One region of the Halobacillus sp. ACCC02827 genome, then DNA from elsewhere that is predicted to be linked to it. Evidence: riboswitches for the same ligand, from Rfam matches in the RefSeq annotation. Region 1 holds a riboswitch; the other holds the start of a gene.
What was found. A riboswitch is a leader RNA that binds a small molecule or an ion and turns the genes downstream of it on or off. The one in region 1 is predicted to bind S-adenosylmethionine.

Region 1 (7,563 bases):
ATGATATAAGGATGGTTAATATGAGCAGCAGAGAAACGAAAACAGACGTGATCTTGATAGGTGCTGGCATTATGAGTGCGACCCTCGGTTCACTCTTGAAGGAATTAGCCCCAAATTGGAACATTACCGTTTTTGAGAAGCTCGGAACGCCCGGAGAAGAAAGCTCGAATGAATGGAATAATGCAGGGACTGGCCATGCGGCTTTGTGTGAGTTGAATTACACGAAGGAAAAGGCGGATGGTTCGATCGATATGACGAAGGCTGTCTCGATCAATGAACAGTTTCAGGTGTCCAAACAGTTCTGGTCTCATTTGGTGAAGACCGGCCAGTTGAAGGACCCGGAACAGTTCATCCGGCCACTGCCCCACATGAGTCTCGTCTTCGGAGGAGAGAATGTCGACTTCCTGAAGAAGCGCTATGATGCGATGTCACAAAATCCTCTTTTCAAAGGGATGGAGTATTCGGAAGATCCAGAGCAGTTGAAAGAGTGGATTCCGCTCATCATGAACGACCGCCATACTCACGGACCGGTCGCGGCGACGAAGATGGATAGCGGTACCGACGTCAACTTCGGTTCCTTGACAAGGAAGCTGTTTCAGAATCTGGAGGCCAAAGGGGTGGAAGTGCAGCATCATCACCACGTCAAGGATTTATATCGGACGAACGACGGCCGCTGGGAATTGAAGATGTACGATGATAAGAACGATAAGCTGGAAACCCGGAAGGCGGATTTCGTATTCCTCGGTGCGGGTGGTGGAAGTCTCCATCTTCTGCAGAAGTCCGGCATCCCGGAAGGCAAAGGAATCGGCGGTTTCCCTGTCGGGGGGCAGTTCCTTGTCTGCAAGAATCCGGAGATTGTCGAACAGCATGAAGCGAAGGTGTACGGCAAAGCTCCCGTAGGTGCACCGCCGATGTCGGTGCCGCACTTGGATACCCGCTATATCGGCGATCAGAAGACGCTGTTGTTCGGTCCGTTCGCAGGGTTCTCGCCGAAGTTCCTGAAGACAGGTTCGTTGATGGATTTGTTCACATCGATCAAACCGGGCAACATTTTGACGATGCTTGCAGCGGGAATGAAGGAAATGGCGCTGACGAAGTATTTGATTCAGCAGGTACTCCTGTCGAAGGAGCAGCGGATGGATGCTTTACGGGAGTTCATCCCGAATGCGAAGAGCTCCGATTGGGACCTCGTCGTTGCCGGCCAGCGTGTCCAGGTAATCAAGGATACGAAGGAAGGCGGCAAAGGAACGCTCCAGTTCGGGACGGAAGTCGTGAACAGTGCGGACGGTTCAATTGCTGCTTTGCTCGGGGCATCTCCGGGGGCATCGACAGCCGTGCACGTCATGATCGATGTGCTGAACCGCTGCTTCCCTGACCATATCGATCAATGGAAGCCGAAGCTCGCCAAGATGATTCCATCCTACGGCGTATCGCTCGTCGATCACCCGCGGATGATCCAGGATATCCACCGTACGACAGATGAGGCGCTTGGTCTGGCAAAAAAGGAACTGATCTTTAGTTAGGGGTGTATAGAAAGAAGAAAAAAATAAGAAGCATATCGTTTTCCAAAAGCAGTCGCCGATCGGGTCGGAGAAGGGGAAAGGTACCCCCTTTTCCCGCCGGCGGATGGAAACAAAGCTTCTTCCTGGACAAGCCTATCGCTGATAGGCTTTTTTCTTTTGTTCGTAAAAAGCGACGGCTGCGGCGGCTCCGAGTCCGGCATTCGCTTTGATGAGTTCGATGTTAGCGGCGAGGCTTCTGCCTTCGGTGGTGTGGTTGACGTGATCCAGCAGGAACGGTGTGACGTCCTTGCCTGTGATGCTCTGCTTCTTCGCTTCAACGAGCGCCGCTTCTATGACGCCCATCATGTAGGACGCATCAAGGGCGTGACCGGAAGGGATCGGGTTGGCGATGACGGCTCCTCCTTGAAGACCGAGCTCCCATTTCGTATGAAGGATGCGCCCGATTTCCTCTGCGGCATCGACGCGGAAATGGACGGCAAAGTCGGATGTGCGCGTGAAGAAGGCAGGAAGGGAGTCTGTCTGATACCCCATCACCGGTACTCCTTTCGTTTCCAGATACTCGAGGGTCAGGCCGAGGTCGAGGATCGATTTCGCACCGGCACAGATGACTGCGACGTTCGTCCTGGCGAGCTCCTCCAGGTCTGCCGATATGTCCATCGTCGTTTCGGCCCCGCGGTGGACGCCGCCGATGCCGCCGGTCACGAACAGGTGGATGCCGGCGAGGTCGGCACAAATCATCGTTGCGGCTACCGTTGTCGCACCGGAGCGGCCGGTCGCAAGCAGATACGGGAGGTCTTTACGGGAAGCTTTGGTGATATCATCCCTTGAGGCGAGCGCTGTCAATTCTTCCGCTGTCAGCCCGATTTTGATTTGGCCGTCAAGGATGGCGATCGTCGCCGGGACGGCTCCGTTATCCCGGATGATCTGCTCGACTTCCTTCGCCGTTTCGATGTTTTCAGGATACGGCATACCGTGGGAGATGATGGTGGATTCGAGGGCGACGACAGGCTTTCCTTTATCCAAAGCTTCGTTCACTTCTTGTGATAGGGAGAGATAGGGATTGAGATTCATAGGAACTCCTCCTGTTTTTTTATTAGATGGGTCGTCAAATCGGGATGGACGGTCGCTGTCGTCTGGACGCAGAGGGCGGCGCTCTTCAGTCCGGCATGGACGGCTTCGGACAGTGGACTGCCGTCGAGCCAGGCGTGCAGCACAGCAGCGGAGAATGCATCTCCGGCGCCCGTGACGTCTACGGTCGTGTCGAGGGCAGGGGCGGGATAGTGGCGGATGCTGCCACCGCTTTCCCCGACCATGACACCCCGCTTGCCCCATGTCACCGTGACATAGCGGACACCGCAGGCGAGCCAGTGTTCAACGGCGCCTTTCCACTGGTCTTCGTTTTGAATGGGAATGTCGAAGTGTGCGGCGCTTTCTTCGACGTTCGTCATCAGCCACGTCAGGCCGCTGATATCTGCGGGCAGCCGCTTCATTTTCGGTATCGAGACGGTGATGAAGGCGACCGGCGTGTGGTCGGCGGCTGCCTCCTTAAGCAGGAAGGCGAGCGTCTCCTGCGGGCAGTTCAAATCGGCGATGACGCATTCGGCCTGCTTCCATTTCTTCTCGTGACGACGGATCTCCTCCGGAAGAACAGCGTCGTAAATAGCCATATCGGCGAAGGCCATCGTCATTTCTCCGTGCTCGTCGAGGACAGCGGTGTACGTGCCTGTGTTCCGGTCCGGCAGATGGAGGACGCCGTCCATTATGATATACTCGGCAGAGGCGCGGGCGATGATCTCCCAGTCGGCATCTCTGCCGGCAGCAGTGATGAGTGTCGGCCGGTTTCCGAGACGACCGAGGTTTTCCGCGATGTTTCTGGCGACGCCGCCGGCGCTTGCGGTCGATCGCACCGGATTCGATGTCTTATAGTCGAAGCGCTCCAGGCAGTGATACTTGCGGTCGACGTTGGCGGCACCGATGCAGAGGACAGGACGGGAATGATTCAGGACATAGGCGCGGCCGAGCAGAATATTTTTCTGTACAAGCTGGGAGATGACGTTGGCGACGGTGGACCGGGACAGGGCGAGGATTTGGGAGAGGTCGTGTTGGGAAATATACGGGTTATTTGCAATCTGTTCATACACCTGACGTTCGCGGTCGGTCAGTTTGTTTGGTAACATAGACAGCCCTCCGGACAAATGTTTGATTCATGGAACATATGTCTAAAGTAGCTGAATTGGAAAAAGCTAGCAATAAAATAGAGACAGGTCGTACGTCCGACTTATCGACAAAATTTTCCGACAACAGGTTGCCAATCGTTTGGGAATTGCTGTATAGTGGGGCTAACAACTTCATAGATAAACGTTCTTATCGAGAAAGGTGGAGGGACTGGCCCTTTGAAGCCTTAGCAGCAGACTCCTGACGGGTACTGTGCTAATTCCAGAAGCGTACGTGCTTGCAGATGAGAAGAGGTTAGATACGCAGGTAATCCGCTCTTCTTATGGTGAGAAGTGTGGATTTTTTTAATTTCAACGGAAGAAGGATGATAGAGATGACGAATTCAACCATCAAACGAGCTCCATTCAAAGGCGATCATGTCGGGAGCTTCCTGAGACCCGAGCGTTTGAAGGAAGCGCGCCGGCAGAAAGCGGAGGGGACGATTTCCCAAGAAGAGCTTCGCCGGATCGAAGACGAAGAGATAACGAAGCTTGTCGCGAAACAGAAAGAGGCAGGACTTCCTGCCGTTACAGACGGGGATTTCCGTCGCAGCTGGTGGCACTTCGATTTCCTTGAAGGACTCGATGGAGTGGAAGGCTACGACAAGGAGAAGGGACTTCAGTTCGACGGGGTGGAAACGAAGGCACGCGGTGTCAAAGTGACTGGAAAGGTCGGGTTCACGGATCATCCGGCGATCAGGGACTTCCGTTTCCTGAAAGAAATCGCCGGCGATTCCGTCGCAAAGCTGACGATTCCGAGCCCCAACATGCTGCTGTTCCGTGCCGACATCGACAGGGAGATCTACCCGACGGATGAAGCGCTGCTCGCGGATTTGGTGGATGCGTACCAAGGATTCATTCAGCGGATTTACGAAGAAGGGTGCCGCTACCTGCAGCTCGATGATACCGCCTGGGCGAGCTTTTTCTCGGAAAAAGGCAGAGAAGCGATTGCTGCGGAAGGCCGCGATCCGGAACGTGCCGCTACCCTGTGTGCCCGTTCGATCAACGAATCGATTGCAGAGCGTCCGGAAGACCTGTTGATCACGATGCACATCTGCCGCGGAAACTTCCGTTCGACCTTCATGACGACAGGGAGCTATGAAGCGCTGTCGGAGACGATCTTCGACGGTTTGGACGTCGACGGCCTGTTCCTGGAATTCGATGATGAACGCTCCGGCGGCTTCGAACCGCTCCGTCACGTCAACCGCCCGGATCTGTCGGTCGTCCTCGGCCTGATTACATCGAAGACCGGCGAACTGGAAGACCCGGACCGGATCAAAGCCCGGATCTTAGAGGCATCCGACTATGTGCCGATGTCCCAGCTCTGTCTCAGCCCGCAGTGCGGGTTCGCATCGACGGAAGAGGGGAATGTGATTTCAGAGGAAGAGCAGTGGGCGAAGATCCGACACGTGCTTGAAATTGCAGAGGAAGTTTGGAGATAGATAGTATAGAAAAAGCGTCCGGCTTACGAGCCGGACGCTTTTTTGTTTGGAGAGCGGGCTCCGGTAAATAGGGACGCCTCGCCCTCTCCTAAGGGCTATTATTCAGCAGCCATCGCTTTCCTCCGCACCGCGAAAAAGGAATGGATGGCCGCTGTGACCGGGATGATGAGCGCAATGCCGATGCCGGCACAGAAGATCGCGATCATTTCTTCACTGAACACTTTGGAATTGACGATTTCGCCCAGCGAATAGTCCAAATCCTTGAACCAGATAAGCAGGGCAAGGTAGCCGCCGAAGAAGGCGAAGAACAGCGTGTTCGTATCCGTCCCGAGGATGTCGCGGCCGACGTTCATGCCGGAGACGAACAAGTCCTTCCTTGAGATCTCCGGATGGTGGTGCTGCACCTCACTCATCGATGACGTGATGGAAATCGCCACTTCCGTGATGGCGCCGATCGTCCCGATGATGATGACGGAGGCGGCGATTTTCACGAAATCGAGCCCGATGTATAACGAGTAGGGCGCGAGGCTGTCGGAATCTTCTTCACTGAACCCTTGGATCATCGACATATCTGTAATCAAATGGATGCCGACGAGCAAAATGGCGATCGTGACCATCGTAGCGAGAAACGCGGTGCCCGTCTTCAAATTCCAGTCGTTCACGTAAATCAGGTTGACGTAGCTGATGACCGCACAGGCGATGATGGTCACGATGATCGGATTGATGTGCGGATCGAGCATGAAAAACAGCGCGACGATGAGAATGACGAAGTTGAAGAATAACGATGCGAACGATCGTACTCCTTTTTTTCCTCCGACGAGGACCATCAATAGGAATAATATGGCGGTTAAGGCGACTAGTACATTCATGATCTCTTCCTCTTTGCGTTAATGATGAACAGTGTAGTGTAGACACTGATCGGGATCGTCAGGACAATGCCGATGCCGCCGACAAGCGCCCGGGCGATTTCAAGCGACAGATTCATGGACAGCGTGAAGCCGAGCGGCGATGTATTCTTCAAGTAGAGAAGAATCGACGGGATCGAGCCGGCGGCATAGACGAAGAACAAGATGCTCGTCAGGGTCCCCATGACGTCCTTTCCGATGTCCATACCGGATTTCCGCAATGCCTTTCCTGTGATGGCGGCATCCTTCTCATAGAGTCCGAACAGTGATGAAGCGATCGTGATCGATACGTCCATCACGGCACCAAGCGAGCCGATGAACAGCCCGGCCATGAATACTTCCCTGTACGGACGGGTCAAATACTGCATTTCCTCATAGCGGAGGCCGTTCCCCTGCAGGGCCTGGATGACGAAATAGGCGATCGCTAAAGAAACGGAAATGCCGATCAGCGTAGATAGAATGGCAGCATACGTCTTCTGATTGAATCCGTTTAAGAAAAGGAGTGAACCGATGCTGAACAAAATGACGAGCCCGCTGCAGATAAAGAGCAGGGTACCGTCGGAATTGGCGATATAAAGATCGAGCGCGAAGTACATCAAGGCTGCGTTGACGACGAGGCTGACGATCGAGAGTGCGCCGCGCTTTCTACCGACAATCAACAGTAGAAAAAGGAAGACCCAGGCGGCAGCGAGGACGTATTTGTCACGCTTTGCATCGATGATCGCACCGGTCAGTCCATCTTCCTGCAGCGAATTTTCATCGATGGAAACAAACACTTCATTCCCTTCCTCGTACTTTTGGTCGTATGCTTCCGAAGAAGAGTATTCGTTGCTCATGTCGATTTTTTTACCCTTATGGGGTCCGTTCAATATTTCCCCGGAAATGGTTTGTGTAGAAATGGTGTCTTTATTGTCGTGGATGTCTGTAACATTCTCCGTATCGACCGTCTGCGTATCGGTCACTTCTGCAATCGTGCGGCCGTAAAGTCCGGCGTTATGGTTGACGAATACCATCGAAGCGATGCAGGTGATGGCGAGCAGGGTGATGACGATCCATTGGCGGTGGGTGATACGGGTAAGTATCTTTCCTGCCTTCATGTTTGAATAAGCCTCCATGCCAACCGTCCGGCGGTGCGGACAGTGGAAAACTGGGCTCTTGAAAGAGTCCGCTGAATAACGCGCTTATCATAGCAGATAACTCCCTCACCGTCAAAACTCTCCGTAGGTTAACTATATTTGCTTTAGCCACTTAAGTTTCCCGACAGCCTGTTAAGTTCTGACTTCGAAAAGAGGAAGTGATTTTCAGGTAGAGAGCGGGCTCCGGGGAATAGAGCGCTTTCCGTGGGGTGCTCCTCATCGCTGCGCGCTTCCGGGGTCTCACCTATGCCACCATTCCCACAGGAGTCTGCTCTATTCCCCTCCACCCTTTACCATACACGCCTTTCCTTTGATTTATTGATGCAGCCTGATTCATATTTCAA
Region 2 (7,563 bases), 800 kb from region 1:
AGCTTACTGAATCAGGAATTACTTGATGACGGCGTTCCAGCAGCTCGCTCGCTTTTGGACCTGGGATGTTTGTTTGGATAGATACGTGCTTAGACATGTTTAACCACTCCTTTTAATTAATAGAAAACCGATGTTCGTTCAGACAAATCACTCAGTGTCGAGAGCAAATGGTTACGAATTGCTGCCTCCGCTGCTTCAGAATCCCTCTCCTGCAGATGTTCGAATATCACCCGATGTTCGGGAATTGATTTAACCTCATCCATTGGTGTCGAGTAAAATTCATCTCGGAGGATTAAATAACAGTCCGACCACTGATTCAACTTGTCGACTTCCTGTAGAAGGAATTCATTGCCGGATACCTCGGATAAGAACGTATGGATCAAACCATTGACCCGAAGGAATTCCTCGAAATTCTTGGACTTGTAGGTTTCCAGTTCATCGGAAAGTAGAATTTCAAGCTGTTCCAGATGAGCATCATCCAGATTAGGAACCGCAAGTCTCGCTGCATAAGTTTCTAAAACAATTCTCAGTTCAAAAACGTCCCGAAGCTCTTTGTTGGACGGTTTGTAAACAATCGCCCCCTTATTGGGAACCAGTTCTATCAATTTCTCACTTTCCAATCGCTTGAAAGCAGCTCTTATCGGAGTTCTGCTCATATTTAACTCTTTACTTACCCAATCTTCCGTAATTCGCTGTCCCGGAACAAGCCGTTTCAGCATAATGGCACGTTTCACCTTTTCATATGCTCTCTCTTCACTACTACTCATTTTGCATCCCACCATTGTATTCGAAGATTGTATACAATTTACTTCTAACAACATGTTATCTTAAAATTCACAAAGTTTCCACATAATTTTCTGAATTTAGTGATTATTGCATAAAAATTCATCTGCTTGTCTAGTGCTTTTTACACATAAAAAAAAGACCTTTCCAATCAGAAAGGCCTTTCTCTTTTTATCTATTCTGCCAGCGCCTTGCCAGCGATTGAATGTGATCAGGAGTCGTACGACAACAGCCACCGATAATCGTTGCCCCGGCTTCCACCCATCGATCCGACTGCTCATCGAAACGCTGGCAGGAGCGTTCCCCGTACCAGTCATTCGTGTCGGGATCGTATGTTTCTCCCGAATTCGGGTATAAAATAATCGGCTTATCTGTAAGAGCCCGGATATGGCCGACTGCCTCTGTCGCATCAGGAATCGGAGCACAGTTCACTCCGACTGCTACCACCTGCTCCCTCCCTTCGATCACATCTATACAACGTCTCCATTCCGTTCCATCGCTAATTTGGCTTCCATTCTTCAAGGAAAAGGAAAGCCACGCACTGGCGCCCGGATACTCGCCCAATAATTCCGTCAGTACTTTCGCCTCCTGGAGGGAAGGAATCGTTTCAAAGGCAAGCACGTCGGCACCCGCTTCGATGAGCGCTTCTATTCTGGGACGGTGAAATTCTTTCAGCCGCTCATCCGTGACACCATAGTTCCCGATATATTCTGAGCCGTCAGCAAGGTAGGCGCCATAAGGGCCAACCGAACCTGCAACGACAGGATAAGCTCTGTCATCCGCTTCCCTCCAGACATCCGAGCGTGCTTCCTGTGCCAGGCGAACGGTATCTTTAATTAATGTGCGCGCCTTATCTTCGTCGATCCCCCGCTGCTTAAACCCATCAATGGTTGCTTGATAACTAGCGGTGATGGCAATATCCGCACCATTACGGAAATAATCGGCATGAACCTTACGGATAGCATCCGGATTCTCAAGCAGCACACGGGCGGACCAAAGTGGATCATCAAGGTCGAAGCCGTATGTCTCCAATTCTGTCGCCAACGCCCCATCGAGAATAATCGTTTTTTTTGTTTCCAATAGTTGTTTAATAGGATTGCGCTTGTTGATTTTGTTCGACATGTTCTACTCTCCGTTTCTTCTTGGATTGTGACAGATAATACCCTGCATAACAAAGGATGATGAATGGAATTCCACAATACAGGGCGATCCGCTGTGTCGGATCAAAGGCGATTCCGATGCAGGCGGCAAGACAGAGCAGGAACGATGCGATCGGCACCAATGGATAAAGCGGCGCCCGGTATCCCAGGTCCTCCACCTTGTTCCCAGCTTTCACATAAGCCCGCCGGAAATTAAATTGAGCAAGACTGATGCTCATCCATACGATAACGACTGCAAGTCCTGAAATCGATACCAGCACGATATAGACGGTATCGGGCGCAATGATGCTGGACAACAGAGCCAGTCCCCCACCAAGCATGCTGAATAAGATGGCGTTCAGCGGAATGCCTTTCTTCGTCATTTTCGCGAATTTCGGAGAGATCGTCTTCCGATCCGCGAGAGACCATAGCATACGGGAGGAGGCATATAACCCTGAATTCGCTGCAGACAAAATAGCCGTGATGATGACAAAGTTCATGATATCTGCGGCAAATGGAACACCGACTCTTTCCAAAACGGCAACGAAAGGACTCTCAATGACTCCGGCTTCCGAACTCGGAAGCAGCGCGGAAAGCACAATAATTGTTCCTACAAAGAAAAGAATGAGCCGTACGAGCGTCGTCCGGATGGCTTTCGGGATTGTTTTCGCGGGATCGACCGTTTCTCCCGCCGCAATACCGATCAACTCTGTACCGGAGAATGCGAAGTTGACCGCCAGCATCGTCATTAAGATGGCGAAAGCCCCATTCGGAAACAAACCGGCTTCTGTGAAATTAGAAAAGAACGGAGCTGGTTCAGAATCTGCAAGCGGCACAATACCGAAAATTCCAGCCAGACCAAGTAGAATAAATAGAAAAATAGCGATGACTTTGACAGAAGAAAACCAAAACTCTGATTCTGCAAAAAACTTCACGGTGAATGCATTCAATCCGAAGATCAAAATCGCGAATAAAGCGCTCCATATCCATACACTTATATCCGGGAACCACCGCTGCATCATCAGTCCGGCAGCTGTGAATTCCGATCCCAGCGCCACTGTCCAGGTGAGCCAGTAAAGCCAGGCAACCGTAAACCCCGTTCCCGGACCGATATACTTCGCGGCATAACTGTGAAACGCACCAGTCTCCGGCATATGTACAGACAACTCACCAAGACAGAGCATCACTAAGTAAACGACCAACGCACCAATCAAATAGGCAAGCACCGTCCCGAATGGTCCTGCCTGCTGGATGGTGTATCCGGAACTGAGGAACAGCCCGGTTCCGATGACTCCACCGAGTGACAGCATCACAAGGTGGCGTGTTTTCATTTCTCTTTTGAAGTTCTGTTCCATTTTCTCTTCCCCTCCACTTTCTCTTCATCTAAAAATACATAAAAAAACGCACCCTGGAGCGGGTGCGTTTACCGACAAATAAAAGGAAGCTCCTATCTATCAGGGTTATTCAACACCCGCTGGAATTAGCACAGTGTCTGCATTCAGACCTGTTGCTGAGGCTTCAAAGGGCCAGTCCCTCCACCTCTCTGGATAAGAAATATGTATTTTTTAAATACTCTAACAACGCAAATAAAAAATGTCAACGCTGAATTTTATTCTTACGCTGCAACTTGAATGTTCCGAATATCCTCGAATTTTGTTGTTTCTAGATTCATAGGAACGTATAATGAGAGTGGTTAAAATGGATGAAATTGCCTTAACACTCACGTTCCGTTCCCTTTCTGAGGAGGTGATAGACAATGAAAACCTTCATAAAAATACTAAAAATATCAGGAATCGTCATCGGCTCCATATTCGCACTGCTCGTGCTCATTGGTATGTTCATGCCGGGAGAAATTGATGTCTATGGAGAAGGAGATTCAGAGAAACCCGACAACCTGACTGTATCAATGGATACCTACATCACAGATGAAGACTATGAGCCTACTGAAGTTGCTTTTCTCACTCATACGATAGCTGCGTTAAACGAGATCGACAATCAAAATTGGGGTGCTTTGGATGCCTATTTTTTGTATGAACGGGTTTATGAAACCGCTCTTCGTGACGTTTATATGAACAAAGAAGTCGATCCGGAGCACATCACAGATGTCCATTACACCGTACGGAACAAGCAATTTCAATCTTATTTGGATGAACAGCCGGTGAGCCCGCTCAGCATCGAAACCGATCACGGGGTGGAATGGGCGACCTTCCAATATGATGTGTGGGTAACCTTCTCCTTCGAATTGGAACGGGTCATCACGGATGATGAAGACCGGACATATACCGATCGCTTCGAGGTGCAGGGAGACTACCCTCCACATTGGCAGTCCAGTATGAAGGAAACACACTGGCGCTTGAATTCCTTAATGCTACGCCCTCTAGAAAATGAATAAAACAGGAGATGAAGAGTATGAAACTCAAATCCATCCCGGTTATTCTGCTCGGCCTGCTGTGTTTGACGGCATGCTCCAACGTAGTGGATGCAGTCGGGGATCAATACCCAATGGAGGATATCGTATACGATGATGTGGGCAACAAATCGGAAATCTTCCGCGCTTATGATCAGAAGCCGGAGAAAGTGGCAGCCGGCATCACCGACTCTGAAGAGGCCGTACATAAAGCCTCCAAAGACGGTCGTGATTTAATGCTCTACGACGATTACCTCGTGCAGGTCTATCAGGACACCCAGAAAGAAGAAGATACCATCATCGAAGTATCGGATAAAGAATTCGTCCGGAACAATTATGATAGTGATTTCTTTTCGGACTACGGCATAGAAGAGGAAGCAGAAGAGGTTTATGCTATGGACCTCGATAACCGCGGCGGCTTCTTTTATACAGGGTATATCGGCGGCAGCGGTGGAAGTTATGTGAAAAATGCCGGGAGCAGTCCATCCGTACGCCAGTCATCCAGCACATCCTCCGGTGTCCGCGGCGGCGGCCCCGGAGCAGGAAAATAACAAAAGAACAGGAGCGAAAAACCATGTTTGAATTCGATATTTCGGAAGTACTGAATGTTTATGACCTTCTATTGACCTTGCTGTATTGGATCGTCATGCTTGTCCTGGCAGGAATTTGTATGGCCATCTTTGAAAAATTCACCCCTTATAACGATAAAGAAGAGCTGCTGAAGGGCAACGTCGCTGTCGCTTCTCAGTTCGCCGGGAAGTTGATCGGTCTAGGTATCATTACAGAATCTTCTATTGCCCACAATTTAAGTATTTGGAGCGCCTCTATCTGGATCTTCATCGGCTTTCTGTTGATGATTGCCGGCTACTATTTGTTCGAGTGGATCACTCCGTTCAAAGCGGAAGAGGAAATAAAGAAAAACAACATCGCTGTCGGCCTTGTAGCGGCATCTGTCAGTATCTTCATCGGTTTTGCCGTAGCAGGAAGCATTACATAAGAAGAATAAAGGAGGACCAACCGTGAACGCACAAAAGTATCTTTATCTGTCATCAGGAATCGTTTCAATCTGCGGAATCGTCTTCCAAGTTCTTTATGGTGCTGCAGGCAGCTACTTATTCGGGGACAGCGTTCTTTATTACTGTATAACCATCGGGCTGTTCATGATGGCCATGGGAATCGGAGCAGCCCTGAGTGAAAAACTAAAGAACTGGCTCGTCACCCGCTTCGTTCAGGCAGAGTACTTGATCGCTCTCGTCGGGGGCTTTTCCGTCTTTGGATTGTTTTTTTTCACTGCTTACTTCGATGACGGCGTTGCCCAGATCTACTTGTACACCGTCATATCTTTAACCGGGTTTCTGACAGGTCTGGAGCTCCCGATCCTGATACGAAGGGTTCAGGAAATCCGTGAAGATATAAGTAAAAGCACAGCGAGGGTGCTGTTTTTTGATTATGCCGGCAGTCTGATCGGGTCCGTAGGATTCGCTCTCGTCCTGCGTCCTCTGCTCGGTCTGATCAATACTGCCTTTTTCATTGCCATGATCAATGCGATTGTCGCTCTGTTCATCACATTAAGGTTCCGAGAAGAGATGTCCAGGCCCAAAGTCCACCAAGCGGCCGGCTTCCTCATTCTCCTTCTGCTTGTCGCGGGATTCTTATTTGGAGAGAAGTATGCCAGTGTCTTTGAGCAGAAATCTTACGCAGACCCGATCGTTTACACAGAAGAAACAAAGTATCAGAAGATCATTTTGACCAAGGAACCGGGAGATGTACGGCTGTTCTTGAACGGACAGCTGCAGTTCGCAGAAAGTGACGAGTTCCGTTACCACGAAGCGCTCGTCCACATTCCGATGGCGCTTGCCGATCAAACGCGCTCGGTTCTGATTCTCGGTGGAGGCGATGGTCTTGCTGTCCGGGAAGTATTGAAGCATGAAGACGTGGAACAGATTACCCTGGTCGACCTCGACCCTGCCATGACGGACCTTGCCAACACCAACCATGAGCTGCTCCGACTGAATGAAGGTTCCTTGAAAGATAGCCGTGTTCAGGTCATTCATGAAGATGCCTTCCAATACTTGCGCGATTCTAAGGAGCTTTATGATGTTATCCTTGGCGATCTGCCGGATCCCAACGATGAAGGCCTCAACAAGCTGTACACGAAGGAGTTCTACTCCCTTGTACGGAACCACTTGTCACCAGGCGGGAAAGTGAGTATCCAATCAACGAGTCCGGTTTTTGCGACCAAAGTGTACTGGACCATTAACAAAACGGTACAAGCCACAGGCCTTGAAACCGCCAATTATCATCTAGACGTTCCAAGCTTCGGAAACTGGGGATTCACTCTGGCCTCCCGAGAGCCTATATCCATTGACAAGTTGGGTTTCGGTGGACTTGATTTAAAATTTCTCAATGAGGAAGTCGCCCCTTCTCTATTTGAGTTTGGTAATGACACGGACGAAGTCATTGAAGAGAAGGGAAAGACATTCGATATCCCCGTCAACAGTCTCAATCGTCCAAACCTGATACAGCTGTATCAGGAAGCATGGGAAAATTACTAAGATGCTGCAAAAAAGCCAGCCCGGGAGGCTGGCTTTTTTGATTCATGCTTTATTCATTTGACGTCTGCGAAACAACAGGATTCCACCGGCACCGGCTATTACAGCACCGATCACTATCCCCGCCGGATAAGCTGCACTTGTATCCGCAAGCTCTCCGCCTTCTTCTGCTTCAGAGGACTTATCCATGAGCTGGAAAATGTTTTTGGCATGATCTGTGTTATCTATTTGACCGGTGAACAAATCCGCACCGGGTCCATAGGCATAAACAGGAATGTCTTCTCCTGTATGGCCATCCGTCGTCCATCCAGTTCCAGATCTTTCGTTGAAGATAGCTTCAATACTGTTGTCTACTTCCGTCACTCGATCATCGCCGGATGCGGACTCTATCGCTTTCTCAACAGATGCGATTTCTTCTTCTGTCACATCAAACCCGATATTATCCTGCAGGGTCTTCTCCACGTCTGCTCCATCTTCCACGATTTGACGAGCCATATAGTCAGGCGTATGTTTCGCCGCTTTGACAGGTTCTGCATCCCAGTTGTAAGGACCACCTGCCCCTACTGTCATGCCTCCTGTAGAATGGTCGGCGGTCGTAATGACAAGCGTTTCCCCATCTTTCTGAGCGAACTCAATTGCTTTCTTATGAGCCTTTTCAAAGTCTTCCACTTCACTCATAGCC

Region 2: another riboswitch for S-adenosylmethionine. It lies ahead of mmuP (S-methylmethionine permease); the one in region 1 lies ahead of QRD89_RS18640 (5-methyltetrahydropteroyltriglutamate--homocysteine S-methyltransferase).

Annotation. Positions count from the first base shown of each region.
Region 1 is NZ_CP128168.1:3,553,394-3,560,956, reverse strand. Features, by position in the region: gene QRD89_RS18655 (malate:quinone oxidoreductase) at 21-1,523, shown strand; gene QRD89_RS18650 (pseudouridine-5'-phosphate glycosidase) at 1,656-2,594, opposite strand; gene QRD89_RS18645 (carbohydrate kinase) at 2,591-3,700, opposite strand; SAM riboswitch class I at 3,885-3,988, shown strand; gene QRD89_RS18640 (5-methyltetrahydropteroyltriglutamate--homocysteine S-methyltransferase) at 4,072-5,178, shown strand; gene QRD89_RS18635 (YibE/F family protein) at 5,277-6,047, opposite strand; gene QRD89_RS18630 (YibE/F family protein) at 6,044-7,180, opposite strand.
Region 2 is NZ_CP128168.1:676,841-684,403, reverse strand. Features, by position in the region: gene gabT (4-aminobutyrate--2-oxoglutarate transaminase) at 1-97, opposite strand, end outside; gene QRD89_RS03455 (GntR family transcriptional regulator) at 117-767, opposite strand; gene mmuM (homocysteine S-methyltransferase) at 955-1,905, opposite strand; gene mmuP (S-methylmethionine permease) at 1,871-3,277, opposite strand; SAM riboswitch class I at 3,367-3,476, opposite strand; gene QRD89_RS03440 (hypothetical protein) at 3,679-4,314, shown strand; gene QRD89_RS03435 (DUF4247 domain-containing protein) at 4,332-4,880, shown strand; gene QRD89_RS03430 (DUF350 domain-containing protein) at 4,904-5,326, shown strand; gene QRD89_RS03425 (polyamine aminopropyltransferase) at 5,349-6,884, shown strand; gene QRD89_RS03420 (alkaline phosphatase) at 6,927-7,563, opposite strand, start outside.